4 regions of the Brevibacillus sp. AG genome follow, and region 2 is predicted to be linked to each of the others. Evidence: riboswitches for the same ligand, from Rfam matches in the RefSeq annotation. Region 2 holds a riboswitch; each other region holds the start of a gene.
What was found. Region 2 has a riboswitch for S-adenosylmethionine ahead of POF51_RS12300 (BMP family lipoprotein). Riboswitches for the same ligand answer to the same signal wherever they lie in the genome.
Positions count from the first base shown of each region.

Region 1: it holds a riboswitch for S-adenosylmethionine, as region 2 does, so the genes downstream of both, mtnK (S-methyl-5-thioribose kinase) here and POF51_RS12300 (BMP family lipoprotein) in region 2, are expected to answer to the same signal.
Region 3: it holds a riboswitch for S-adenosylmethionine, as region 2 does, so the genes downstream of both, POF51_RS25320 (sugar ABC transporter substrate-binding protein) here and POF51_RS12300 (BMP family lipoprotein) in region 2, are expected to answer to the same signal.
Region 4: it holds a riboswitch for S-adenosylmethionine, as region 2 does, so the genes downstream of both, metH (methionine synthase) here and POF51_RS12300 (BMP family lipoprotein) in region 2, are expected to answer to the same signal.

Region 1 is NZ_JAQMYO010000006.1:173,582-180,968, forward strand. Features, by position in the region: gene POF51_RS17105 (2-hydroxy-3-keto-5-methylthiopentenyl-1-phosphate phosphatase) at 1-289, opposite strand, end outside; gene POF51_RS17110 (2,3-diketo-5-methylthiopentyl-1-phosphate enolase) at 286-1,500, opposite strand; SAM riboswitch class I at 1,587-1,763, opposite strand; gene POF51_RS17115 (anti-sigma factor C-terminal domain-containing protein) at 2,067-2,216, shown strand; SAM riboswitch class I at 2,313-2,458, shown strand; gene mtnK (S-methyl-5-thioribose kinase) at 2,594-3,823, shown strand; gene mtnA (S-methyl-5-thioribose-1-phosphate isomerase) at 3,820-4,860, shown strand; gene POF51_RS17130 (GNAT family N-acetyltransferase) at 4,961-5,533, shown strand; gene POF51_RS17135 (ABC transporter ATP-binding protein) at 5,672-7,387, shown strand, end outside.
Region 2 is NZ_JAQMYO010000004.1:196,150-203,536, forward strand. Features, by position in the region: gene POF51_RS12290 (DUF3298 and DUF4163 domain-containing protein) at 35-652, opposite strand; gene POF51_RS12295 (methyl-accepting chemotaxis protein) at 808-2,283, shown strand; SAM riboswitch class I at 2,417-2,539, shown strand; gene POF51_RS12300 (BMP family lipoprotein) at 2,741-3,769, shown strand; gene POF51_RS12305 (ABC transporter ATP-binding protein) at 3,908-5,437, shown strand; gene POF51_RS12310 (ABC transporter permease) at 5,412-6,482, shown strand; gene POF51_RS12315 (ABC transporter permease) at 6,469-7,383, shown strand.
Region 3 is NZ_JAQMYO010000011.1:84,668-92,054, reverse strand. Features, by position in the region: gene POF51_RS25335 (glycerate kinase family protein) at 1-741, opposite strand, end outside; gene POF51_RS25330 (ABC transporter permease) at 887-1,885, opposite strand; gene POF51_RS25325 (sugar ABC transporter ATP-binding protein) at 1,887-3,377, opposite strand; gene POF51_RS25320 (sugar ABC transporter substrate-binding protein) at 3,471-4,490, opposite strand; SAM riboswitch class I at 4,587-4,706, opposite strand; gene POF51_RS25315 (ATP-binding protein) at 4,909-6,162, shown strand; gene POF51_RS25310 (hypothetical protein) at 6,321-7,387, opposite strand, start outside.
Region 4 is NZ_JAQMYO010000010.1:53,688-61,074, reverse strand. Features, by position in the region: gene POF51_RS24310 (hypothetical protein) at 1-502, opposite strand, end outside; gene POF51_RS24305 (sigma-70 family RNA polymerase sigma factor) at 518-1,090, shown strand; gene POF51_RS24300 (YcdB/YcdC domain-containing protein) at 1,081-3,291, shown strand; gene POF51_RS24295 (YjcZ family sporulation protein) at 3,359-3,466, opposite strand; SAM riboswitch class I at 3,680-3,781, shown strand; gene metH (methionine synthase) at 3,898-7,344, shown strand.

The DNA of each region.
Region 1 (7,387 bases), on a different contig from region 2:
TGATCAACAGCTCAATGCCTTCTTCGCGGCAATAGCTCACGAATTCAGCAAATCCCGGGCGAATCGTCGCTTCTTGGACAATGAAATCGATAATGTCCTGGCGCAAGGAGGAGGGCAAGAGTTGAAACAGCTTACCTACCCCTTCTTGAACGCTTATTTTTTGCGAAAGGATTTGCTCCGTCAAGGCTTCCCACTCAGGGGGAGCAAACTTGCGGACAATCGCTACAATGTTGTCTTTTTCGGTAATCGTTCCGTCGAAATCGCAGAACAGGACGAGCTTCTTGCTCATCGTGCACCACCCCACTTTTCCAGGGCGATCGCCAGTTCTTGTGATTCCGCGGCAGCCTCTTCCAGTGTTCGGCCTGCGGTGACAGCCTCAATCGCGGCGACGAATGCTTTCGCTCCTGCGGTTGCTCCACCGGGATGACCGTGGATTCCGCCACCTGCATTGACAATTTGATCTAGACCAAAGTCTTGATAAAGCTGTGGAACCAGCCCAGGATGAATGCCGGCAGATGGAACCGGGAAGGAACGGCGTACACCATTCAGTGGGTCGGTCAAATGCTTGGCGAGCTGTAACGCTTCTGTCTTGTCCAAGGCGACGTTGCCATATGGAGATGGGAAGAGTACCAGATCTGCACCAGCTACGCGCATCAACGTTCCGAGCAGAAGCGGGGTGGCGATACCGTAGTCAGGTGATGGATAGTAAGCGCCTGCCAATGCTGGATGCGCCATGATCGGTACGTGTACATCGGGATCGGCTGCCAAACGGTGCAGGGCATCGAATCCAAAGGCCAGCACATTGAACAAGAGGCAGTCAGCACCTGCATCTACCGCACGTTTCGCTTTTTCGTTCAGCTCATGCACTGGTCCAGTCAGGTTGGCTGCATAAAGGACGGGCTTGCCTGTTTCGGCTTCTGTCTCTTGGGCGATCTGTTTGAATGCTTTGATCCGTTCGATAAAAGGAGCGCGGTCATCTGCAAAGAAGATTTCGTCATCTTTCACCAGATCGACTCCGCCCAAGGCTTGTGCCCGAAATTGCGTCTTCAGGTCATCGAAAGGAAGACCCAGGCACGATTTGAAAATGCTCATCAAGAGTGGACGGTTATGTGCTCCTAAACGTTCGCGCAGACCATCAATGCCGAACTTCGGTCCAGGAAAAGCCTGAAGGAATGAGTCAGGGAAAACGATGTCGACGAGCTTAATTTTGCCATCCATCGACAGTTTGCCGAATATTCCGGTCAACAAGGATGGAATGTCTGCTGTAAAATTGCGGGTCGGATAGCTGACGGTAATCAAACCGCGTGTTTCTCCGTTTTCCAGTGTCGCAAGCGGTGTCGCACTCACGGCTTCACCAAGATACGGCGTTAGCTCAGCTTGCTTGGCAAGCGGCAGGTCCGTCCAGGAACCGACTGTCATGCCGACAGCAATGGCTTGCGCTTTCTTGTTCAAGTCTTTTGCTTGTGTGAGATAGGTGACGAGGATACGTTGTTCACTCATGGTACGTCTCATCCTCCTTGAATGATTAAAAAAAGCCTCCCCATTGAGCGGGGAGGCGGTTGTCGACTATGAAAGCGTCTCGTCTCCTCTCATCTCTCGGGTCAGTAGCCGAAACGAGCCAAAGAGGCTCTATCTCGACTCTTATCCGTTGGAATTAGCACCGTTTCGCTATCCAAGGTACGCATCATCCGCGTACGATTCATGGTATAGCGCCGGTTGCCGGGCATCATAGGGCCAGTCCCTCAGCCAGCTCGCGATAAGAGTTATTCGTTTCCCCCATGATATGACGTTCATTGTCAGGAGTCAATCCTTGTTTTTGCAGTGAATGTGCAGCAGGTTATCAGAAAAATAAGACGAAGGTGAAACTATTTGGCACTTCCTTCGTGGTAAGGGATGAAGGGGTGTGAACGGCTTGGGAAAGTAGGTCTGGAGTATGTGTACCGGCTGCATGTAAACGATATTTACCGCTATCTTTTCCGGCTGACACAGGAAACCTTTTGTCGCGCCTACTCTTCCTTGGACGACTACCGTGGGGAAAAAGTACGGCCTTGGCTGTTTAAAACGGAGTGCGAATCTACAGAGCCGTCCTCACCGGACCTACCAAAGAACTGCTGAAGCTCAAGGCCGAAAAGTCGATAACAGCAGCGTTTCTAGGCAAGGTAGACTGGTGGAATTGGGAGCGACCTGCGGCATCGGTAACACAATACAGCTACTGATAGCAAGGTGCGAATTTTTGCACAAAAGGGTGTTGACATCGCGGAAGCGTTGGTTGTATGATTCAAACTAAATCAAAAACCGAATACGTTTTGGATACCTTATCCAGAGAAGGTGGAGGGACTGGCCCGATGATACCCGGCAACCGACATGACGCCATTCAGACGCGAGGAAGCGACTGATTGACAGGCGACATGCACGGTGCTAATTCCTGCAGAAACAAAAGTAGTCTGGAAGATAAGGGGGACATCAACACGGTTCTTACACGTGACGACAGCGACCTCTTTTCTTCGGGAAAAGAGGTCTTTTTATTGCTCCAGGTACTCAAACAAAACAAGTAGAGATAGAGGAAAAATACGTAGAGGGGAGTTTTGGAATCATGGCATATCGCGCATTGACTGAACAGGAAGCAGTGGAGTACGTAAAAGGAATACCAGGTCTTTTTAGCGAAGGAGCAGAGCTGACCAGCCGTGAAATCGGGGATGGCAATCTCAATCTGGTTTTTGACATTCAGGAGCTGGCAACCGGTAAGAGCGTCATTGTCAAACAAGCACTGCCTTTTGCCCGCGTCGTGGGAGAATCTTGGCCACTTACGATTGATCGGGCTCGTATCGAGAGCGAGGCACTCCGCATTCAGCACAAATACGTTCCAGACTTGGTGCCGCAGGTGTATCATTTCGATGGGGAACTTGCGTTGACTGTCATGGAAAACGTCGGGGACCACATCATCATGCGTAAAGGTCTGATCGAAGGAAAGCGGTACCCACTATTCGCGAAGCAAATTGGTCGTTTTCTCGCGCAAACCTTGTTCTTCACCTCCGATCTGGGCGCGCATCCGTACGATAAAAAAGCGCTAGTCGGAACATTCATAAATCCAGAATTATGCAAAATCACGGAAGATCTCGTCTTTACCGATCCGTATGAAAATGCGCCTACCAACGACTTCAACCCGTTGATTCGCCGGGAAGTCGAGGCGATCTGGAACAACAGGCCGCTGAAGCTGGAAATCGCCAAGCTGAAATACGATTTCCTTACGCGCTCGGAAGCGCTGCTGCATGGTGACTTGCATACGGGAAGTATTTTCATCACGGAAAACAGCTTGAAAGCAATCGATCCAGAGTTCGCTTACTACGGTCCAATCGGTTTTGACATCGGGGCGGTCATTGCCAATCTATTGCTCAACTACGCAGGACAGCACGGTTTGCAAAAAGATCAAGGAGAACGGGAAGCGTACCGCGAATACTTACTGGAAACGGTCGAGGATGTCTGGAATGAATTCGTTTCGCAATTCGTTCAGCTCTGGCACAAGCAAGCCAAAGAGCGCAGCGCCCATGTCGAGGGACTGTGGCAAAGCTACGTGAAGCGCTTGATTCAGGATACAGCAGGCTATGCCGGATGCAAAATCTTGCGCCGTGTCATCGGCTTGGCAGGCGTAGCGGACCTGAATGCCATTGAAGACGACCAGACTCGCGCAGAAGCAGAGCGTCTGGCTCTCTCGATTGGAGAAGCGCTGATTCTTGGTCGCGGCGGCATCGACGAATCGACAGATATCACGGACATCGTACGCACTGTGACCGAACGTTACTATCAGGAGGCTACAACAGTATGACAACCAGCACCCAATTGGCACCTGTTAAGTGGGAGAATGACGCATTGGTCTTGCTAGACCAGACGCGTCTGCCAGTAGAAACGATCTATTTGAACTTGACTACCTCCGAGCAAGTATGGGGTTCCATTCGTCGCTTGGAAGTACGAGGCGCACCGGCGATTGGCATGGCGGCGGCTTACGGGCTCTACCTTGGTATTCGTGGCAGTGAAGCGAGTAACTACGACGAGTTTTGGCAGGAACTGAACCAGCAGGCAGACTACCTGGGCTCTTCCCGTCCGACAGCCGTGAATCTGTTCTGGGCGTTGGATCGCATCAAAGCTCGTGTTGAAAAAGAAAGCGGAGCGTCGATTGCCGAGTTGAAGGCGGCTGTGCTCGATGAAGCACTGACGATTCAAAAGGAAGACGCTGAAGTATGCCGGACCATTGGAGAGCATCTGCTCACTCTGTTGCATGACGGTATGGGAATTCTCACGCACTGTAATCCAGGCGCATTGGCTACAGCAGCGTACGGTACGGCTACCGCTCCATTTTATTTGGCAAAGGAACGCGGCTGGAACCTGAAGGTGTACGCGGACGAAACCCGTCCTGTCCTGCAAGGCGCTCGTCTTACTGCATTTGAATTGCAGCAAGCAGGGATTGATGTGACGCTGATCTGCGACAACATGGCGGCGATGGTTATGTCCCAAGGTAAAGTAGAGGCTGTCATCGTGGGTACAGACCGCGTAGCAGCGAATGGCGATGTCGCCAACAAAATTGGTACGTATGGGGTAGCGGTATTGGCAAAAGCTCACGGCATTCCTTTTTACGTGGCAGCTCCTTTGTCCTCCGTCGATCTGGACACTCCGACAGGCGCAGATATTCCGATTGAAGAGCGACCAGCCGAGGAAATTACCCATGGCTTGGGCAAACAGGTAGCTCCAGACGATATTAAGGTGTACAATCCTGCGTTCGATGTAACGCCTGCGAAGTACATTACAGCGATCGTCACGGAGACAGGCATTTTCAAGCCGGAAGAGATCGGCAATAGCAAACCATAAATGAATGATTGATAAGCGTTCGCCCTGTTGTTACTGGCGGGCGCTTTTTTGCTCATTCTGGCGTTTTCCAGTAAAATATCCAAGAAAAGGGGAGATTCGTATGCAAACGATTCAACGGATAGCAATCAATGAAGATACATACTTGAAACAATTAGAATTAGCAGATGCTGAGGAGTTATTTTTGCTTACGGATTCGAACCGGGAGAATCTTATGGAATGGCTGCCGTGGCTGAATTATACGAAGAAGGTAGAGGATTCTCGCCAATTCATCCAAGCGACGATCCATCAGTACAACGATAATCGCGGCATCAACTACGGCATTTGGTACCAAGGACGTCTGGCTGGTACAGTCGGCGTACATACGGTGGATTGGATCAACAAAAAGACGTCTATTGGCTACTGGCTGGGTTCACAATTTCAAGGCAAAGGCCTGATGACAGAAGCAGTGGCGACCTACTTGGACGTATTGATCTTCGGGTCATGGGATTTGGAAAAAGTAACGATTCAGGCTGCTACGGAAAACGATAAGAGCAGATCGATTCCAGAACGATTAGGGTTTCAACTGGAAGGGATACTCCGCCGGAATGAATTCCTTTACGATCATTACGTGGATCATGCCACTTACAGCCTGCTAAAAGAGGAATGGCTTGACTGGAAAACCGATAAAAAATAGTAGATTGAACTGTATGCTTCGATTGACAATGAAAATTCTGTAAATTACGATGGTGAAGACAGATCAAGAGGGCTGCGTGTGATTCGCAAGCCCTTTTTTAGTCGTGCTGTTAGGTATGAATAAATAGAGGTGATTTACATGCAGACACTACGGCAATTATCTTGGTTTTTCCGTGCCTATTGGAAACGGTACGTCATTGGAATCTCTGTGTTGTTTATTATTGATGTCCTCATGCTTTGGCCGCCGAAATTAATCGGGGACACGGTGGATTCGATTCGCAACAGTTCCCTGACAAACGCTGACTTGACGCAAACAGTGGTCATCTTGCTCGTTTTGGGTGTTAGCTTGTATGGATTGCGGTTTCTCTGGCGGTTCTTGTTAAATGGGGGGGCCCTGATACTGGAGAGGACGTTGCGCGAGCGACTGTTTGCCCATTTGACGAGAATGACCCCGTCGTTTTTTCATCGCAAACGCAGTGGGGATCTGATGGCCGTCGCTACCAACGACATTCCTGCCATTGAACAAACAGCTAGTACAGGGGTGCTTACGCTTGTCGATGCGCTGTTCATGACCTTGTTAACGCTGGGCGTCATGGTGACCGCGATTGATTGGAAGCTGACACTGGCTGCACTGATCCCGATGCCGTTTTTGGCTTGGTCAACGGCGTACTATGGAAGGTTGCTGCATGAGCGCTTTTACTTAGCGCAGGAAGCCTTCGGAGAGATGAATGATCATGTTCAACAATCCGTATCGGGCGTTCGGGTATTGAGAGCATTTGTTCAGGAAAAGGCCGATATCGAGGCATATCGCCGGGTCAGTGAAAAAACGTTGGAGCGAAATGTGAGCGTTTCGCGGATCGACGCCCTGTTCGAGCCGACAATCGCGATTATTATTGGCTTCAGCTTTTTGATCGGGCTGGGCTATGGGACGTATTTGGTGTTCACCAGCGTCATCTCCTTAGGGGATTTGGTTGCGTTCAATTTATACTTGGGACTTTTAATTTGGCCGATGTTCGCCTTTGGTTGGCTAGTCAATGTGTTGCAGCGCGGTGGTGCTTCCCACAAGCGTTTTACAGAGCTAATGGTGGAGCAGCCAGATGTGGCGGAGGCAGCGAATCCGGTCACGAGCCAAATCGCCAATACCGTAGAAGCACGCCATTTTTCCTTTACGTATCCGGAGACTGACAAGCAGGCACTCACCGACATCTCGTTTCGTTTGGGTGAAGGAGAGACGCTTGGGATTGTCGGACGGACAGGAAGCGGCAAGTCGACGCTATGCCGTGCTTTATTGCATCAATATCAGATGAAGGAACAAGCTCTGTTTATCGGGGGCATCCCGATTGAGGGACTTGCTTTCGATACGCTGCGAGAAAAAATCGGCTATGTGCCTCAGGAGCATTTGCTGTTCTCACGGACGATTGCAGAAAATGTTACATTCGGGAAACCACAAGCGACGACCGAAGACGTGATGCATGCTTTGGAGCTTGCGGAGATGAAGAGAGATCTGGCGCAATTCAGAGATGGATTGCAAACCATGGTTGGAGAGAAGGGGGTCACCCTCTCCGGTGGGCAAAAACAGCGCATTTCCATTGCACGCGCTCTTTTGATGGATGCGGGTATCTTGATTCTCGACGATTCTTTATCGGCTGTGGATGCGCGGACCGAGGAGAGTATCCTGCGTCATCTGAGACAGGAGCGCGCAGATAAAACGACGATTATTACCGCTCATCGTCTGTCTGCCGTACAGCATGCACAACTGATTCTCGTGCTGGATGAGGGGCAGATCGTCGAGCGGGGGACACATGACGAGCTGATGCAGCGCAACGGCTGGTATGCAGAACAGTACCGTCGTCAG
Region 2 (7,387 bases):
TTTCTCTTTTGCCACAAGTACACCCAGTGATACATTAATCCGCGGATAAGATACTCAATGGTCCTTTTTCATTGATGAGTGGTTCCAGTTCATAAACCGAAATGGGGAACATGGGGAAACCGACGTAGTAAGGCGTAATTTCGTACAACTGGAAGTAGATGACCAGTGCTTTGTCGGCTAGGTAATAATCTTGATCGGGCTTAATCGAAGTAAAGCCATTGAGTGTGGGGATGCTTCTTTCTTTGATTTGACGCTTGATGTTTTCAGAAATCACCTTGACGTAATCGCTTCCTGGCTTGAATAATTCACGTAGCGTATACAGCTTGCCTGTTTGGATGTCTGCGGTGATTGACCCGAGAAAGGTCATGCCGTGAGCCATTTGCGGTGTGTAGGCGTAGTTGCTCAACACGACACTGAAAATGCCGCGTTCGTTTGTCTTGATTTCGTAGCTTCCTTGCATTTCTGTATTTCCCGGTACCTGGACCCGTTGCTGCTCGTGAATTAAGCCTTGAACCGTTTGATAAATCGCCCGGTTGGTATCTTTTTCCGCTTGCTGGTTGGCTAGGCCTGCCAATTGCGGGTAGTAAATGGTGGTGTTCTGACGGCTAATTGTCCGTGTCAGCACGGTAGCTGGCAATTGATTGAGTTCCACTTTTCTCCGTTTGCCTCCTGTACGTGTGAGTTGTGTAATAGCCTATTCGAAATTGTTTTTGGCTGTTCTCACTTTTTTCACAAATTTGGCAAAGGTTTGGCTATATAATGGGGAAAGAATCCGATACATAAGTAAAAAGGAAAAGGGGGGCAATTATGATTCAATTGATTCGCAATACCTTGACTGACAAAGAAGGCTTTATGATTTTCATCCTATGGAATCATTTGTGGATGGCGGGACTCATTGCCTACCAAGTGGATGTGAACTTCTGGAAAGTGACGTCCTTGGGATTGCTGGTCACTTTAATTGTTTCGCCGTATTATTTCATTCGCAAAGATAGTCATGTCATTCGTTATCTGGTAGCAATCGGACTTATGTTTTATGCTATTTCCTTCGATCACTTTACCGATTACCAGGAGGTTACCTTCCTCGCCTTTATCGTCATGGGCTTTTTGGCAGCCTATTTGGACTGGAAGCTGGTAGTTACAGCGGGAATTGCCCAAATCATCGTTACGATTGTTGGATTTTATACGGGAACCTACGAGATTTTCGAAGGTGATTTTTCGGAGCTCAATTTGCTTATGCGTATTGTCACGATTCTCATGATGATGGGAGCCGTCACGTATCTATGTCTCGCCGGACAAGCCTCCTTGCGAAAAGCTGATGACGCAAGGCAGGAAGCGGAAGAGAAGGAGCGCCGTCTGGGAGAAATGCTTTTGAACATCCAGCAAATGACGGAACAGCTGGATCGTACAAGCGATCATGTGCATGAGCATGCGGAAGGTACGAAGCGCAATACAGATGAAATGATGGTGGCCTTTAAGGAAGTCGCTACAGGTATGGAATCGCAGGCGAATTCTACGGTGAAAATCGAAGAAGAGGTTCAATCCATCGACCAGGAAATCGAGGCAGTCACAACACAGACCAACGCAATGAAAACGGAATCGCAACAAAACAACCGTCGTCTGACTGAAAGCGTTCAGATGATGAACGAGCTGTCCTCGCAGATGGAGCAAATTGTGCAGGCAGTCAATGTAGCAGCCTCCACGATTCACCAGCTCAATCGGCAGGCGAACCGTGTAGAGGAAATTGTTGGCGCTATTAATCAGATCGCGACACAAACGAATCTCTTGGCGCTGAATGCGGCGATTGAATCGGCGCGTGCAGGCGAACATGGACGGGGATTTGCTGTTGTAGCGGATGAGGTACGCAAGCTGGCAGAACAAAGCGCGACAGCTACGCAGGAAATTACCGACATTCTGAAATCACTCCACCAGGAAAGTGAGAATGCGGTGCAGCATATGAGCAATGGGGAAACGTCTGTTGCAAAAGGCCAAGAACTGGCCGTGAAAACAGTGGCCTCCATCGAAGCAGTGCGTGCCGGGATGATGGCCTTCCTGCAAGCAGCTGATCAAGTAAGCTCCAGCATGGACCGGGTAAAAGTGCGTTCCGGAGAAGTTGCCATCGAGATGTCGACCATTACAGCTGTAACCGAGGAATCGGTAGCCAACTTAGAAGAGCTGTTTGCGACAGCAGAAAACCAGCATCAAAAAGTGCGTGAGATTACGGAAGAGCTGGGCGAGCTGAATACGTTGTCTCATCGTCTCCAGCAAACCTTTCACGTGAAATAGGTTTCTCGATGCTGGAAAGACGACTGTTTAAACTTTTATTCACTTTTAGAAGTGTTTGGAATTGAGAAAAAAGAATTGCATTTTCGAACCGTTCTGCTAGAATGAATTCCATTGTAACTAAATATATTCACCTACCTTATCAAGAGCGGCGGAGGGACTGGCCCGATGATGCCCGGCAACCACTGATCATGTCTATGCATGAACAGAAAGGTGCCAATTCCTGCAAAACCTGTACCATGGTTTTGACAGATGAGGAAGAGAACGGCTACGTACGCAAACTCTTCCTCCGGGAAGAGTTTTTTTGTTGTATTTGTAAAAGGGGAGGAGTAAATAAACGAACAATAAATTAATTTTATAAGAGAATATTCGTAAATACTATTGAAAAAATGGGTAAAAAGCCGTACATTACCTAATAGGATAAAGAAAAACGTAAAGTTCGGATAGGGAGAGATACATCATGAAGAAGTTATTGCTGGCATTAACGACATTCGCAGTATTGGCAACAGGGTGCTCGACTGGCACAAGCGCACCTGCAGATCAGCCAGGAGGACAAGCAGCAGGACAAGAGGGCGCGGACAAAAAGCGAATTGCCTTGATTTTGCCCGAGAAAATTGGTGTGAACCCGTTCTTCCAACAAATGGATGATGGTGCAAAGAAAGCCGCACAAGAGCTGGGCGCAGAAGTGAAAACGATTGAATCTACGGACCATGGAGCGATTGAAGAGAATTTGCGCGTGGCTGTTGCAGAAAATTATGATTTGATCATCACTTCTTCCTTTACATCAGAGGATGCATTGAAAAAAGTAGCAACCGAAAATCCTGACCGTAATTTTGCGATTATTGATACCGTAGTGGATTTGCCAAACGTTCGCAGTGTTACCTTCCGCGAGCAGGAAGCGGCTTACCTGGTGGGAGCAGCAGCAGGTCTGGCAACGAAAACGAACAAAGTAGGTATGGTTGTCGCTCTCGATATTCCGCAGTTGAAAAAATGGACAGTCGGCTTCGAAGAGGGCTTGAAAGCGACGAATCCAAAGGCAGAACTGATGGTCAACTATGTAGGAAGCTTCACTGACCCGGCAAAAGCGAAAGAATTGGCTTTGCTCCAAGCTTCCAAAGGCGCTGACTTCATTAACGGTGCAGCAGCTGTAGGCGACCTCGGCGTTTTCGAAGCGGCGAAGGAAAAAGGCTTCTTCACAGCAGGTCAGGACGTTGACCGTACGACGATCGATCCAGAGCATATCGTTCTGTCCCAATTGAAAGGGACCGACGCGGCAGCTTATGAAACCGTGAAGAACTTTGTAGAAGGAACGTTCAAACCAGGTGTTGTTGCGTACGGCTTGAAAGAAAAAGGTGTTGGCGTAACCTATGTCACGCACGAAAGCAAAACGCCTCTGAACGCTTTTATTGGACAAGAAGTAGTGGATAAAGTGAAAGCGATCAGCGATGAAATTGTAGCAGGCACCCGCGAAGTACCAGATAAATTCTAAAAAGGTAGTTCGGTGCTGAAAAGCCAACTTTTTGAACGATTATTTAAAGCTTGTGCACAGTGATGGATGTGACCGACTACGGCTGTGTAGTCGGTCTTCCATTTTCATAAAAGGACGTACAGAAATGAGGGAGTGGGAATGACCGATCGCTTGGAAATGAGGGCCATGACCAAGAAGTACGGAGATTTTACCGCCAACGACAAGGTGTCGTTCTCACTGGCAGCAGGAGAAGTCCACGCGATTGTCGGGGAAAATGGAGCGGGAAAAACGACACTGATGCGGATGCTGTACGGGATGGAGCAGCCGACGTCGGGAGAGATCGTGTTAAACGGAAAGCCAGTTGTTTTTCGCGGACCAGAGGACGCGATTCGAAATGGAATTGGGATGGTTCACCAGCACTTTATGCTCTTCGGAGAATTCAGTGTGACTGAAAATATCGTGATCGGCTACGAGCCGAAGCAAGCGGGTTTTTTCAAAAGAAATGACGCGGAGGACAAGGTGCGTGCGCTTAGTGAGCAGTATCGCATTCCGATTCATTCGCAGACCAAGGTAGCGAATTGCTCGATTGGGGAACAGCAACGGGTCGAAATTCTTAAGGTCCTGTATCAAGGGGCGGATATTATCGTGCTGGACGAGCCTACCGCTGTACTTACTCCGCTGGAGGTACGCGACCTGCTGCAAACGATTCGAAACCTGGCAGAGAGTGGCAAGAGCGTCATTTTGATTACACATAAGTTGCAGGAAGTCATGGAGGTAGCCGATCGTATTACGGTACTGCGCGGAGGCAAAGTGACGGGAACGGTTTCGCGGAATGAGACAAATGCGGATGATTTGGCAAGATTGATGGTTGGACGTGAATTGCAGGAGCTAGCTGAGCGAGTTCCTCTGGATAAAGGCCCCTTGTTGCAGGTGGAGAATCTCACGGTTCGAGAAAAGCAGACATTGCTCGATCAAGTCAGCTTTACCGTGCATCACGGCGAAATCGTAGGAATTGCAGGTGTTTCCGGGAATGGTCAATCCGAGCTGCTACAAGCGATCAGTGGTTTGCGTGCGGCACAGGAGGGTACGGTGCGGTTAGGCGGCAAAGATGTGACGAATAAATCAGTAGCCACCATTCGGGATGCCGGCTTGGCGCATATTCCGGAGGATCGTTACCTGTGGGGAACGGCCAAACTCTCAAGCGTCGAGGAAAATGCGTTGATGGGCTATCAGAGAAAGCCTGCTTACAACTGCCGAGGCGTCGTTTTGCGGGAGAAATTCCGCCAAGTCGTAAAAGGCTGGGTTGAGCAGTTTGCCATCAAGACTGGCTCTCGGCAATTGCAGGAGCTGGCAGGGAATCTGTCAGGTGGAAATTTGCAAAAGCTGATCGTAGCAAGGGAGCTGGGACATGAAACCCCGTTTTTGATTGCGGCTGAGCCTACGCGAGGGGTGGATATCGGTGCCATGGAGTACATCCATCAGGCGCTGATTGAAAAGCGCAATCAGGGAGACGGGATCTTGCTCGTCTCCTCCGAGTTGTCCGAAATTCTCGCCTTGTCTGACAGGGTTTTGGTCATGTATAAAGGGCGAATCGCTGGAGAGCTTTCACGCCTGGAGGCAACCGAAGAAAAAATCAGCGTGATCATGGCGGGGGGAAGCATTCATGGCAGCAATCAAAGAGCTATCTAAGTCATTGGTTCAGCCGTTCTTGGCTGTCGTCATCGGTTTGTTGACCGGGGCGCTGGTCATTGCTGCAGTTGGCGAATCGATCTTGGGCACCTACCAGGAAATGTGGAAAGGGGCCTTTGGCAGTTTTTATTTCTTTACGTCTACATTAGCGAGAGCCACGCCTATCATGCTGATTGCCTTGGGTCTTTCCCTCGCATTTCGGGCAGGGGTATTCAATCTTGGGGCGGAAGGGCAAATGGTGCTGGGTGCCGTCAGTGCTGCGTTAGTCGCGATCTACTTGCCAGCACCGGGAATGATCAAAATTGTGGCGGGTATTTTCGCAGGGATGGCAGTCGGTGGGTTCTGGGCGTTGTTGCCAGGCTTTATGGAAGCCCGCTTTCGTATTCCGTTGCTCATCTCTACGTTGCTCTTCAACTATATCGCGGTATTGTTTGCGAGCTATCTCGTGACAGAGCCATTCCGGGATCGCTCAGGTTCTGCGGCACTGGCACAGACCGTCATGCTGGAGAAAAGCGCTTGGCTTCCGAAGCTGTTTGCCGGGATGAGCGTGCATGCAGGGTTTTTGTTTGCGATCGTTGCAGCGCTGCTGTTGTTCTGGGTACTTCGTTTTACGCCTTTTGGCTATGAAGTGAAGATGCTGGGTCAAAACTCGCTGTTTGCTCAATACGGAGGAATTAATCGCATTCGGGTGATGCTGACCGGGATGTTTGCCAGTGGTGGACTGGCTGGCTTGGCGGGAACCGTAGAGGTAATGGGGGCGCACTATCGTTTTGTTGACGGTGCCCTGACTGTACCAGGGTTCGCCTGGACGGGGCTGATGGCCGCTCTGCTTGCGAACTCGCACCCGCTTGGCATCATTGTGACTTCGATCCTGCTTGCTGCTTTTCAGACAGGAGCCATGGGTGTAGAGCGCAATACGGATGTGCCGCTGGAGCTGGCAAGTGTTATACAAGCCGTATTGATATTGTTCATCTCCGCCAAGTTCAGCTACGACTGGTGGAAAAAGCGGAAGGCAAAAGGAGGGGAATCGCATGGAGCTCTTTGATTGGTCCCTCCTCAGTTCTACCATTCGGATGGTCACGCCGATCTTATTGGCAGCTTTGGGTGGAGCGCTCTGCGCACGTGTCGGAATTTTTAATGTTGGCTTGGAGGGATTGGTACTGGTCGGTGCCTTTTCCGCGATCGTCGGCAATCATTTTACCGGGAATCTCTTTCTGGCCGTTTTGATTGCAGCGCTGGTCAGCATTGTCTTTTCTCTCTTATTCGCGTACATGACGATCAAGCTTAGGGCGAATGAAATCGTCGTCGGTGTGGCGATTAACTTTCTCGCGCTGGGGTTGACGACATTTGCACTGCGGGCGATCTTCGGTGTCAAAGGGGCGTTTTACGATAAGGATATGGTTGGCTTGCCAACCGTCGAGATTCCTTTCATTCACGATATTCCAGTCATCGGAGGCATTGTCTCTGGTCATTCGCCGCTCGTGTATTTTGCGTTTTTGGCTGCCATTCTGTTGTATGTGTTCTTTTATCGGACGGTTACGGGCTTCCGCGTCCTCGCAGTTGGTCTGAATCCCGTTGCGGCACGCAGTCTCGGTCTGAAAGTGACGGGACTTCAGATGCTGGCGATTGTGATGAGTGGAGCATTGTGCGGGATTGCAGGGGCACAGCTTTCACTGGGGCAAGTCACGATGTTTACAGAAGGAATGACGGCTGGCCGGGGCTTTATCGCATTGGTAGCGATGATGATGGGGCAGTCGCATCCACTCGGTATTTTGGCTTCGAGCTTTTTGTTCGGGTTGATGGATGCCCTTAGTATTCGGTTGCAGGGCTTTTCGCTTCCGACCCAGTTCACTGCCATGCTGCCATACGTGCTGACGATTGTGGCGATGTTCTTCTTGAAAAACAAGAGTCAGATCGGCAGCGATAATCAGCAGAGCACCCGTTAAACAC
Region 3 (7,387 bases), on a different contig from region 2:
CTCTCTGACGTCGATACCGAAGTCTCGCTCGATGATAGCCGCGAATTGTTCAAGTGCTTCTTCCAGCTCAACCACTTGCTCCGGTGTTGCTCCCTTTTGCGGGCCAAACACGCGAGCGACTCCGTTTTCCCCACACAGCTTGTTAAACCAATTGCAAGCCACATCGATTTGCACCTGCTTGAGTCTTTTGTCCATGCCGGAAACATCGATTTTCGTTACTTTTGCCAGCGAGATTCCGCCTTCAATACGGATTTCTTGACCACTTGCATCCAAAAATTTCGCGCCAAGTGCTTGCGCCATGCCTGCCCCGCCATCGGAAGTACCGGAATCGCCGCAGCCTAGCAAAATACGATCTGCCCCCATGTCCAGCGCCGCTTTGATCAATTCACCGACGCCATGTGTCGTCGTTTTGCGCGGATCACGCAAGCTTCTTGGAACCAGTCGCAGTCCCGCTCCTGCCGCCATCTCAATCACAGCCGTTTGACCTGTCGTCTTTGATCCGAATATCCCGAAATGGGAAGGAACCTTTTCTCCTACGGGGCCAGTTACTTCCCTCTCGATAATCGAGCCATTCGAAATTTTCACAATCGCTTTTGTAAAGCCTTCTCCTCCGTCCACCATCGGCAGTGTCTGTACTTGGGAGAGCGGGAGTACGCGCAGAATTCCTTCTTTCATGCACTCCGCTGCTTGCTCGGCATCTAAACTTTCCTTAAAGCCCGAAGGCACAACGAGTATACGCATAAAAACAACATCCCTTCTCTTTATTTGAATTTGCTTTCGCATTGGTCTCACTTGAGTAAGACCAATACTAAGCTTCAAAAAAGAGAAGGGAATAATAGGAAGATGAGAAAATGATGAGAGAAAAGCAAGAAGAAACCTTACGATTCTAAGCGTTTCGTTTTCTGCGCAGTTGATAATAGGTCACAGCCAAGGCGAGCGCCAAAACCGTCCCCTTAATAATATCGTAAGCGTAATACGGCAGATTGAGCATCGTCATGCCGTTGAGCAGCACCCCGATCAGGATGGCTCCCACAAATGTACCGAATACGTTTGGCTTTCCTGCACCGAATACGGAGAATCCTACGAAAGCAGCCGCTACTGCATCCATCAGCATGGAGCCGCCACTACTCACCTGCCCGGTACCGATCCGCGCTGCCAAGAGCATCCCACCCAAGCCTGCAAAAAGAGCGGAGAACACATAAGCCAAGGTACGATAGCGATTCACAGGAATCCCCGACAGACGAGCTGCTTCCAAATTGCCGCCTGTCATGTACAGCATCCGTCCCTGTCTCGTATAGGTCAAGTACACATGCGTGATCGCGACAAGTAAAAAGGTCAGGATAACGGGAACCGGTACAGAGAGAATTTCTCCTTGGCCCAGCCAGAGGAACCATTCCTGGAATTTTCCCGGAGCCTGTGAGCCGTCCTGCATCGGCATGTTTGCGTAGATCGAGTAGCCTTGGGAATACGTCATATGAATACCGTTGACGATGTAGAGCATCGCCAGCGTAGCCAGCAAATCAGGAATGCGGATTTTCACGACCAGGAAGGCGTTGACCAGCCCGACGAGCAAGCTGAGTACAATCGGAACCACCAGTGTCGTAAAGACTCCTTGTTCATACCAAACCATCATCGAAGCAGAAACGACTGTGGTCAATGAAACCGTCGATCCTACAGACAAGTCAAAGCCTCCGACAATCAGCGAGAACGTAACGCCAATCGCGACAAATGTCACAATCGAGATGGAGCGAAGAATGTCCGTCAAGTTGTCGTACGTGAAGAAATACGGGTTGGTCAAACTGAATAACAACATGACAATGACAATGACGGCAACCGTTCCGTATTTATAAACAAAATCAAATAAGCTAAACTTTTTATCTGCCACGTTATTCACCTCCGCTTGCGTAGTACATAATCAGCTCTTGTGTTGCTTCCTCGCGACTCAATTCCTTCACGATTTTGCCCTCGAACATGACGAGAATCCGGTCTGCGATCCCGATGACTTCCTGAAACTCACAGGAGAAATACAGAACGCCCTTTTTCTGCTCAGCGAGATTTCCGATCAGACGGTAAATATCGCTTTTCGCGCCGATATCCACCCCTTTTGTCGGCTCGTCAAACATAAAGAGGTGAGCGTTTGTATCCAGCCATTTGCCGATAGCGACTTTTTGCTGGTTTCCGCCGCTGAGAAAACCGACCAGCTGCTTGATATCGGCTGTTTTTACACCAAGGCGCTGCACCAGCTCTCTTGCGTTAGCCGCTTCCGTCCCTCTTTTGATAAAACCGAGCCAGGACTTCTTTTTCAACGAGGCGACAGACAGGTTGTTCTGTACCGACTCCTCTACGAAAATTCCTTCTTTGCGCCTTTCCTCCGGGACGAGTACGATCCCTGCATCGACGGCGTCTTTTGGCGAGCGCAGTTGGATACGTGTTCCATGCAATCGAATGGCACCGGCCTTTGCCCCATCCGCACCGAAGAGCAATCGGGCGAGCTCAGTCTTCCCTGCCCCAACCAGACCGACGACACCCACGATCTCTCCCTCGTGAACTCGCAGGTCGACTCCGCGTACTTTGCCACCAGCCACACCTGCCGCCTCAAAAATCGTTTCGCCAATCGGCACTTCCATCTTCGGGAACTCCTCGTCAAAGCTTTTGCCCAGCATGTTCGCGATCACTTCGTCCATATTGGTCTTCGCCGTGTCTGTGGTCACGACATGCTGTCCATCGCGCATGATGGTGATCCGATCACAGATTTCAAAGATTTCTGGCAACCTGTGGGAGATATAAATGATCCCGACTCCAGCATTTTTCAACTGTGCAATGATTTGAAACAGCCGTTCGCTCTCCTTTGTGCTCAACGGCGCTGTCGGTTCATCGAAAATGACGTACTTCGCCTTTTGAACGGTAGCCCGTGCAATCAAAATCAATTGCTTTTCCGACAGCGTACATTCTTCGACGAGCATCCTCACCGGAATAGAGAAGCCGAAGTTTTTTAAAATCCGCTCCGATTCGTTGTACAAGCTCTGCCAGTTGATTAGTCCCTTGGTTTTCGCCTGGACGAGCTGGCCCGCCAATATGTTTTCGGCAACGCTCAAATACGGGATCAAGGCGGTGTCCACTTCCTGATATACACATTGAATGCCCTGTGCTTTGGCGTCCTGCGGGGATTGAATCGACACGGCCTGTCCATCGATGGTGATCGTACCTCCATCTGCCTGATACGCTCCCGTGAGAATTTTGATCAGGGTACTCTTTCCCGCACCATTAGCACCGAGAAGTGCATGAACCTCTCCAGCGCGCACCTCAAAATCGACGGATCGCAGGGCAGGAACCCCAGAAAACTGCTTCGCCATCCCTTTCATCTGCAATGTGGACATTTTTCACACCTCCTGTTTACCTGCGTGTTCCAACCTCTATAAGGAAAAATCCCGTTGACGGATACAGATCAACGGGAAAAGCCAATTTGGTTCTTACTTGCCCCACTCTTGTACGTATTGGGACAGGTCGCCCATCGTTACTTTCTTATCCTTCGGCAGGTCTTCCTGTTTCACCAGCACTGGATTCAGCTTCACGTTGTCTGGCACTTGCTCGCCTTTGATTTTTTGGAACACGGTTTGGGCATGGATGCGCCCGATATTGGATGGGTCTACCGCTGCCGTCGCTGTCCACGGAGAGTTTTCCGTCTGAATCATTTGCAGATCCTCATCGCTCAAATCGATGGAGTATACTTTGATTTCCGTACGGCCTGCTTGCTGGATGGCACGTGTCGCCCCTTTGGCAAATTCATCCCAAGCCGCCCATACTGCTGTGATGTCGCCTTTGTTGGGATACTTTTTCAAGATCGCTTCCATCTGGGTTTGTGTATCGAGTGCCGTATTATTGGTAGCAGAACCGAATGCAGCAATCTCTTTGATGTCCGGGTATTTCTTCTGGAAAGCTTCATACGTCACTTGGCGTTTTTCCATAGGCGCAAAGCCAGCTACCCAAATTTTTACGATGCTGCCTTTGCCATTTGTATCTGCAGCCAGCTTCTCCAGGCTCAGCTCTGCCAACTTGTTGTCATCCTGCGCCACAACTGGCACACCCGGAATGTTGATGTCTGTATCAAACAGGACAACCGGAATTTTTTTATCCACGGCCTTTTGCGTACCCTGCTGCAACGCTTCTGCCGTACCATGGTCGATCAGAATGCCATCAAACTTTTGATTCACAGCCGCATCGAGGTTGGACGCCATTTTTGCCAGATCGGTATCCGCGTTGAATACGGTCAACTCACCGCCGTTTTTCTCCACCTCTGTCTTCACACCATTGATGTATTGTGCGGAGAACGTTCCTACGTTTTGACGCATGATTAATGCGATTCTCTTCGCGTTCTCCCCACCTGACTGGTTCGTGCTACCGGTTCCGGTGCTTGTTCCTCCGCCGCATGCCGTAACGAGAACGGACGCAGCCACAATAAGTGAAGTCAGTAATCCCAGTTTCTTTTTCATCGCAAATGTTCCCCCTTTTTCTCTTTGAAAACAGATGATAAAAGCAAAAAATCCTCTTTCACAGAGAAAGAGGACAAAAATCGACAAGATTCTCGCCTCTTATCTGTCAGGTATTCTACCTGTTGGAGTTAGCACCTTGGCTCGAAAGAACACAATCTCTCGTGCTAGGTTGCCGGGCTTCATAGGGCCATTCCCTCAGCCATCTCTTGATAAGAGTAGTTTCTATTTTCGAAACGTTTGTATAAGTATATACAGAATATAATCTGGCAATTACCTATCTGTCAACTAGGTTTACCGAAAGAATTTTCTTGATAAATATTCCAGTTTCTTCTGTAACAACAAGAGGGATTTTGTTGTGTCTTGTCGAATTATCGTAGATTGATACAAGCCTAGCAAATATTTGCGATGGGGATGCTACATGAGTCTATTAAAAGAAGTTATTCTTCAATGGTTTTTCGCCATTATCCCGTTTGTGTTTTTCAACATCTATTACCGTGACAAAATGAGGAACTACAGCCGTTCCTTTATTGTCATCACCAGCTCAGCCTGCATGTTTCTCGCGATGACCTTCGCCCCTAGTGTCACCAATGGCATGTTTTTTGATATCCGACATGTCATCATTCTTTTCGGACTGGTTTATGGCGGAATCGAGATTGCCTTGCTCCTTCTGATTGAAGCCTTGGTTTATCGGTACTACCTAGGTGGAGAAGGAACATGGGTTGCGCTGCTGATTCTTACAGTCAATTTTGTCTTGTCACTCTTTTTGTATCGACACTACAAAGCCAGTTATCGGAAAACACTGTATCTTTTTATGACGAGTGCGATTTTTTCTACGGTTGCTTTAGGGACTACTTATTACTTTTTTCCCACGTATGTAACTCAACACCTCGTTTACTACACCATAGTGATTCCTATTCAGAACTTTTTCGGCCTCTGGTTGTTAATGTCGCTTTTCAGCAAATGTGTTTCGGATAAGGAGCTGTTTATTCGCCACGCGCAAAACGAAAAAATCCAAACGATGAGCCATGTTGCTGCATCGCTCGCACACGAGGTTCGCAATCCGCTGACAGCTGTCAAAGGCTTTTTGAAATTAATACAGGAATCCCCGGAAAATTTGGTGAAAATCGATCAATACATTCGCATCAGTCTCGACGAGATCCAACGGACAGAAGCCATTTTGACCGAATACCTTGCGATTTCCAAGCCGCTCAAGGAACGACATGAGATCATTAATGTTAGCGAGCATCTGCATGCCATCCGCGAAGTGATGCTCCCTTTTGCCAATATGCACAACGTAGAGCTTACGCTGCAAGACTTTGAGAGACCTGTGACGATCAAGGCCAATCCAGACGAGTTCAAGCAAGTGTTGGTGAATTTCATCAAAAATGCCATCGAGGCGTGCTCGGATATTTCGGACGGAAAAGTCTCCCTGGACTTGCTCATCGAGCGAAACAAAGCACTGTTGGTCATCAAGGATAACGGTGTCGGCATGGATGCAGGACAGATCAGCCGTCTCGGAACGATTTACTTTTCTACGAAAACAACTGGAACTGGTCTTGGTTTGACGTATTCCTATCATGTCATTCATGCAATTGGCGGAACGGTCAATGTATCAAGCAAGCCACGAGTAGGAACCAAGTTCACCATTATGCTTCCGTATAAGGCACAGTAGCTGCATGCAGGTTTTGCAGAGGAACTGTGCCTTTTTCCATTCGATCGATAATGATGCAAATGACGGTCGGTTGCCCTTCCCCTCACGCTTTACTATGCAATTTCCGGGAAGACATTACGCAAAACAAAACACCAGGAGTTTCCCCCTGGTGTCTCTCTTTATTGGAATGGTAGCCATTCTCCCGTAATGGCATCCACATCCCCGTTGCTTTTCAGTATCTCCGCCGAATAGACCAAGACCGGTTGCTCTTGAATCCTATTGTTTTCAAGCGGGAATAGATAACGGGGACTGAGTGATTTATGTTGGAGATAAACCCGCGCCGCCTCTTCTGCTGAAATCACCTTGGACGCATCTGGGAAGGTCTCCTGCTTATGCGGGAATGTTAAATTCACCCCGATAATTTCTCCTGTCTGCCCGTCGATCGTGACCTTATAATACTGATCCGGCACCATTACGCCGTTTACTTCTCGGACAAATTTCAATTCAACCTGTCTGCCCATCACATAAATTTGCTCCTGCATCCGAACAGTCTTCACCCGTGAATCCAGATACGGCTCCAAAAACAAGATCGCTCGCTCCTGCAATTCTGCGACGGCAAGTGTCTGATCACCTTCTCGCAGCTCCGGATAAGATATCTTGAACGCTGCTGCCCGATTGTTGACAGTAGTCAGCTTCATGAATCGCTCTCCTTTTTTGGCCTGGTATTCCCGTTCGTTGTCTCCCATCATATAATCGGGCACATTACTCCCGGTAAATGTGAAGCCCTCCACCTTCTGACCGAAGAACTCCATGGCGGCCGCAGCCTCTTTTGCCGATGCAACCATTGTCTTCTTGCCTCCGGGATTGACGGCAATACTGTCGCGAAACGAATCCCCGCGCCACAAGGTCGTTTTCACTTCCTTGCCAGTACGAGCGTCGAGATACCCGGAGAAGTTTTCCGTATAACGAAGAACGTAGTCCACGTCCTTCTTCCCGCCTCGCTGATACGTCAGTTGCATGACTTCTGCAAGTCCGCTCTCCGTTTTCTTACGAGAAGGCCGCTCAGCAATTGAAGGAAACTGCCCGGTGTCCAAATTCATTCCCGTTGAATCCCCTGAATTGACATAGCGAATATGCCCGGCATCGCTCATGCCGATCCCATAGTTATCTCCCTCTACCTGCACGTCATTCACGTAGCGTTGCAATCGGACGGCTTCATGCGAAACGGTATCTGCTCCCTCTTGCC
Region 4 (7,387 bases), on a different contig from region 2:
ATGGATCGAACGGGATCAATCGATTGTCATTACCACTGCGCAAATAAGCGGAGCGCCAGTTCTCCGGAAACTGGTATGGCTGTTCGCCAAACATAATCGCTAAAATATCGTCGGATTCAATCGGCAGGAAGTGATCGTAATCGTCTCTTCTGCCTCCCTCGGATAAATTAATGTGGGACAAAAAATAGTGGAGATAATGTTCCCCGGTTTCGGTATTCTTAACGATGGAATAGGTTTCAAACTCGGATTTGGATAGTTCTTTTATGGTCTCCAAACAGGACAGAAATTTGTCTTTTTCACGTGCTTGCAAGTCAGCCATGTCATCTCGTTCCTTTCGCTCTACAATAAGCCTCATGATAGCAAAAGCAATGTGCGCTGACAATGAAAGCAACGCAACGTAGTGCAGCAGTGGAAGCAGGGAAAAGGATGATTGATAAAATAATTGGATAATCTTGTCACAAAAATAAGCCAGCTGGATCAAATACATATCAACACGAAACAAGGAGGTGAACAGCGCGTGAATGCAAGTGCCAAAAGTAGCGAAGCGGACTGGACGCTGCAACTGACCAACGAGGAGAAGCTGACGAGACTCATGAGTGAGTACGGAGACAACATCGTGCAGCTCGCCTACTTGATCGTCAAGGACCGGGGAATCGCTGAAGACATTACTCAGGAAGTGTTCCTGAAGGCGTATCGGGGTCTGGATCAGTTCCGCCATCAGAGTAGCGTAAAAACGTGGCTTTACCGAATTGCGATCAACGAGTCCCGCAAATATTTGCGTTCGTGGTCCTTTCGCCAGATTTTTTCTACATACCTCTCCAAAGAGGAAGCACCGCCGGAAAAGGTAGACACCGTAAATGTTGAATCTGCTGTCATCGGACGAATGAGCAAGGTACAGGTAGCGGAGCAGGTGATGAAGCTCTCGCCGCTGTACCGAAAAGTCATGGTACTTCATTACTATGAAGATTTGTCGATAAAAGAGATTGCACAAGTGTTGGATATTTCAGAAGATGCCGTACGAACCCAATTGTCACGGGCCCGAAAACATTTTAAGGCATTGTGTGAAAAGGAGGGATTGGAATGGACGTAGATAAGGAAATGCGTGAAGCGGTACGGAGAGCAAGTGAGGAATCAGTGGAGGAAGTGAGGTTTACAAAAGAGATGGAATTACGGATCAGAGGTGCGATTGCAAAGAATAAACACAAGAATCGAAACAGATTATTTATGGCTGGATCGCTGGCTGCGTGCTTGGCGGTAACTGCTGTGGGCTTGCATCAACAAGGTTGGTTTCCCCAGATGCCGAGTGGAAAAAATATAACGAATGCAGTGGCAACAACTGCAACGGATAAAAAGAATACAGAGGCAAACCAGAGCAGCGTAAAAGTGTCGCCGGAAGCGGCAATTTTACCATTAAAAAAGGCGATCCCAGCCTTGAGCAAGATGACAATAAGAGTGGATCGTACAAGCCATGGAATCAGTGAACTAACTTTACTCGAAGGCGATGCTGCGTGTGCCAATGTTGTTTATGATACACAGACAGGACAAATTGAGAGCTTTACAATAAACGGTGATCGGAAAGAACAGAAGGAGATGAACTTGCCATCAGCCAAGACTGCGGAGAATGCAGCAAACGCATTTCTTCAAGCTTTCTTGGGAGAGGAAAGCAAGTCCTATCAGCACGTCGAGACTCAGATCTATACCGACGAGCATATGGTAAAAGGCCCATGGATGAGCGTGAATTATCAACGTATGGAAAACGGCCAGCCCGTTCCGTTCAACGTATTGTCGGTTGGAATTGACCAACAGGAGCAAGTTGCGTTTTTCGGGCGATTGAACAAGAGTGAACAAGCCTTTTTCACCAAGCTGACAGATGCCATGCCAGATTTGAACCCGTCCCTTCTTCTATTGGATAAAGAAAAGAACCACGATGGCATGTCATTCATCTTGGGGAAAACGAACAAGGAGGGGCATCAGGTTTCTCTTGTGATCTATGGAAATGGTCAAGTACTGGAATCGTACAGGCTTTTGAATAGGGATGAAAAGGAAGCAGCGAGCCGGAAAGAAGCAGAAGGAGAAAAAGCCTTGCAGCAAGAGCGACAGTTTTTGAACAAACTGCTCGGGGCGGATAGTGAACACTATCGGTTATTGGACGCCAACGATCCAGGGGTGTATCTGCGATATCATAACGAATTGCCAGTGTTGTCTGATGAAATTAGCATAACAACAACTAACTCTGGCCACGTCCAATATTTCAGGATGGAGCCCGAAACATTCGAGCCGTCGCAGTACCCGGATATATCGACTGCTGTATCAGAAGAGGTAGCCATCAAAGAGCTGAGCGAGCATATGAAGCTTCGATACGTGCAGAATCCGAGAATACAGCCACAATCCAAACAAGGGGAGAAGTGGCAACCTATCCTGGAGTACACGCCAGCTGTTTCCTTCATGCAAAGAGGACGTGAAGATGGTACGGAGTGGCATATCGACGCGACCAATGGCAAGATTGTATATGGAACGGGAGATAACGGGCTTGCCTATGATCAGTTAAATGCGAAGGAAGCACATCCGATCGAATCTCCAAAGGAATACGTCAAGGTTCGCTCCAAGGATGAGGCAAAAGCACTGCTGCAAGCGGAATTCGGTATACAAGTAGATGACTCGACCTATAGAGAGAGTAAGAGTTACCGTGATGGACACAAGGAATACGTCTGGAATGATAAAAATGACAAGTATATTGGCGTAGAAGTCATCGCAGAAACAGGCAGTGTCGTCGGGCTGGGATCACCGCGTTCCGATACAGCAGTGACAGTCAAACGAGAGCAAGCAGAAGAGGCTTCACTCGCCTTTCTGCATAAATACGTCGATCCAGGCGTAAAAGAAGTGCAATTGGCACAAGTTATACAGCCAGGCGAAGCGAATCCTGTGTCATCGGGCGAATGGGAATTCAGATATCTCATGAGCAAGGATGGCATTCCAGTACAGGATCGCGGGCAAAAAGCGGCTTATTCAGTAACAGTCGATCCGTCTTCTGGCAAAGTGACAAAGTTTGAAAACTACAGAGAGACGCACGAGCTGGTGGAGCTTCCAGCATCCGACGAGATCGTCTCGAAAGACAAGGCTGTTGAGGCGTATTTACGCGTCATGCCTTTAAAGCTGGTCTATTTGATGAGAGATGTGGATGGGCAAAAATTAGCTCAACCAAAGCTGGCGTATGTGCCGTGGAGTGACGAAAAGCTGGCGCTAAAATTTATTACTCTGGATGCCGTGACAGGCAAGATCATCACCAAATAACAAGAAAAAAAGGCTATCCCGCAGCCATTCCTGATGGCTTTTGGGATAGCCTTTTTTAAACACTTATCTAACAGTCGTCACATGAACACCCAATAATTACCAACAGGATAAACAGCACGAGCACGATTGCGAAGCAGTCACCGAAGAATCCGTTTCCGCAGAATGATGTACTCATCTTTGTTTCCCCTCCTTTCCGTTATACTCCAGTCTATACACGAATGCGGATATTGGACTGGGCGGATGCCCAGCTAAGGCAAAAATGGGCGCGTATGAGGAGAGGCTCAGTAAAAAATAGACAATTCACAATTGACGGGGAGACAAAGGGGGTGTTAAGATACTTGCAAACATTCAAGACATTTCGCCAAACAACTAAATGACAAGTGTACGACTCTTATCCAGAGAGGCAGAGGGACTGGCCTGATGAAGCCTCGGCAACCGGTAAAAATCCGGTGCCAATTCCAGCAAAGCTATGTGCTTTGAAAGATAAGAGGATGTCTCAGGCGTTTTCGTATCTGCTGACAAATCCTCTTCTTTCAAAGAAGAGGATTTTTTTATTTACCCAATTACGGAGAATAAGCCGATGCAAGGTAGAAAAGGGGCACGTCAATGAAACCAACTTTTCGCGAACAACTTTCCCGGAAAATTCTGATTCTGGACGGTGCAATGGGCACCATGCTTCAACAGGCAAACCTGACTGCTGATGATTTCGGCGGTGAAGCCTATGATGGCTGTAATGAACTCCTGAACCTGACCAGACCAGATGTGATCCGTTCCATTCACGAGAAATATTTAGCGGCGGGCGCAGACATCGTCGAGACAAATACGTTTGGTGCTGCTTCCATCGTTTTGGCTGAGTACGATGTGCCAGAAAAAGACCTTGAGATCAATATAGCCGCAGCCCGCTTGGCCAGAGAAGCGGTGGATGCCTATTCTACGGAGGAGTGGCCGCGTTTTGTAGCAGGTGCAATGGGACCTACGACCAAAACCCTTGCGTTGACAGGCGGTGTCACTTTCGAAGAACTGGTCGAGGCGTATTATCGTCAGGCAAAAGGTCTGATCCTTGGCGGCTCCGATGTTCTTCTATTGGAAACCTCGCAAGACACGTTAAACGTCAAGGCTGGCGGAATCGGGATTCGCAAAGCTTTTGAAGAGCTTGGACAGGAGCTCCCGGTGATGCTGTCAGGTACGATTGAGCCGATGGGCACAACGCTGGCGGGCCAAAACATCGAGGCGTTTTACATCTCCTTGGAGCATTTACAGCCAGTCTCCATTGGTCTGAACTGTGCGACAGGACCAGAGTTCATGCGTGATCATCTGCGGACACTGTCAGGAATTGCCCAATGTGCGGTTAGCTGTTATCCGAACGCAGGCTTGCCAGACGAGAACGGTCATTACCATGAAACGCCACAGGGACTTGCTTCGAAAATGCGGGCATTCGCTGATCAGGGCTGGATAAACGTCGCTGGCGGTTGCTGCGGAACAACGCCTGACCATATTCAAGCGATGGCAGAAGCGTTGAAAGACTGCAAGCCGCGCAGTGCAGCTGTGGAACCGCTGAGCGCAGTCTCCGGGATCGAGGTTGTTTACGTCGAAGATGACAATCGTCCTCTACTAGTAGGGGAGAGGACCAATGTCATCGGTTCCAAAAAATTCCGTGAAATGATTGCAGCTGGTCATTATGAAGAAGCATCTGATATTGCCCGAGCACAAGTGAAGCGCGGCGCACATGTCATCGATATATGCTTGGCTGACCCCGACCGTGATGAATACGAAGATATGGAAAAATTCCTACAGTTCATCGTGAAAAAAGTAAAAGCGCCCCTCATGATCGACTCGACAGATGCCAAGGTCATGGAACTGGGACTTCGCTATTCGCAAGGGAAGGCCATTCTCAACTCGATCAACTTGGAAGACGGGTTGGAGCGATTTGAGGAAGTCGTTCCGCTTATTCACAAATTCGGTGCCTCCGTTGTCGTTGGAACGATTGAGGAAGCGGGTATGGCTATCACTCGCGAAAAGAAGCTGGAGGTCGCGCAACGCTCGTACGACATTCTTGTCAACCAGTATGGCATAAAACCACAGGATATTATATTCGATCCACTCGTCTTTCCAGTAGGGACAGGGGATGAACAATACATCGGCTCTGCCAAGGAAACCGTAGAAGGAATTCGTTTGATTAAACAGGTAATGCCTGCTTGCAAGACGATCCTGGGTGTCAGTAACGTTTCCTTCGGCTTGCCTCCTGCGGGTCGGGAAGTACTGAATGCGGTCTTCTTGTACCACACAACTCTCGCAGGGCTTGATTACGCCATCGTCAACACGGAAAAGCTGGAGCGCTACGCTTCGATTCCAGAAGACGAGAGAAAGCTGGCAGAAGCCCTCCTATTCGAGACAAATGATGAGACATTGGCGGCCTTTACCGAATTTTATCGCCAAAAGAAAAAGGAAGTCAGTGTGGAAGTCTCCTCGTTAACGCTCGAAGAACGCTTGGCCCGTTATGTGGTCGAAGGCTCCAAGGATGGCCTGGTGGAAGACCTAAAGCTGGCTCTGGATAAATACACACCGCTCGAGATCATCAACGGTCCGCTGATGGCTGGGATGGAAGAGGTTGGTCGCCTGTTCAACGGCAACCAGTTGATCGTGGCAGAAGTATTGCAGAGTGCAGAAGTCATGAAGGCATCCGTTTCGTTTTTAGAGCCATTCATGGAAAAAAGCGATGCCGCTGCCAAGGGGAAAATCTTGCTGGCGACAGTCAAGGGCGATGTACACGACATCGGAAAAAACCTCGTGGAAATTATTTTGTCAAACAACGGCTACAATGTCGTGAACCTAGGGATCAAGGTGCCGCCAGAGCAACTGATTGCCGCATGCAGAGAAGAAAAGCCGGATGCCATCGGTCTGTCTGGACTCTTGGTAAAATCCGCACAGCAAATGGTCATTACAGCACAAGACCTGCGTGATGCAGGCATTGATATCCCGATGATGGTTGGCGGTGCGGCGTTGACGCGCAAGTTCACATCGAACCGGATCGCACCGGAATACCGTGGAATTGTTTTATACGCAAAAGATGCCATGGATGGTCTGGATCTCGTAAATCGTCTGCAAAATCCGGAAGAACGTGATCGCTTGGTAGAGGAACAGCAACATCTGCTGGAAGCAGTTGCAACGGCTCAACCTGTCATCGAGGAGAAAAAAGCACCTTTGCCAGCTCGCTCAGCCGTCAGCAGAACGGTTCCGATCCATCTGCCACCAGATTGTGAACGACATGTTCTGCGACAATACCCGCTCAGCCATCTGCAACCGTATTTGAACCTGCGGATGCTCCTCGGAAAACACCTCGGTGTTCGCGGAAATGTAGATAGATTGATAGAGGCAGGCGACGAGAAGGTACTGGAACTGTATGGCATTGTGGAAGAGCTATTAAATGAAGCGAAGCAAAAAGGAACCATTACGACACACGGCGTGTATCAGTTCTTCCCGGCTCAGTCAGATGGCAACGATATTTTGGTTTATGATCCAAAAGACCACAGCAAGCTGCTGGAGCGCTTCTCGTTCCCGCGTCAGCTGGAAGAACCTCATCTTTGCCTGTCCGACTTCTTGCGACCAGTGGAGAGCAAGGAAATGGATTATGTCGGATTCCTGACCGTAACGGCTGGGGGAGGGATTCGCGAAAAATCTACAGAGCTAAAAGAGCGTGGTGACTACTTGCGCTCTCATGTCCTCCAATCCTTGGCATTGGAGCTGGCAGAGGCATTTGCAGAGCGAATTCACCACGTCATGCGCGACGTGTGGGGCATTCCTGATCCGGTTGAGATGACGATGCTCGAGCGCTTTGGTGCTAGATATCAGGGCATTCGTGTCTCCTTCGGTTACCCTGCTTGCCCGAACCTGGAAGATCAGGCGCAGTTGTTCCGTCTGCTGCGTCCAGAGGATATCGGCGTTCAGCTGACAGAGGGCTTCATGATGGAGCCAGAAGCTTCCGTATCGGCGATGGTATTTGCACATCCTGAAGCACGTTATTTCAACGCAGGTCCATCTATTTTTGAAGTGTAAGGAAAGTAGTAAAGATAAATGAAACGGGGAGAGAAGGGATTGA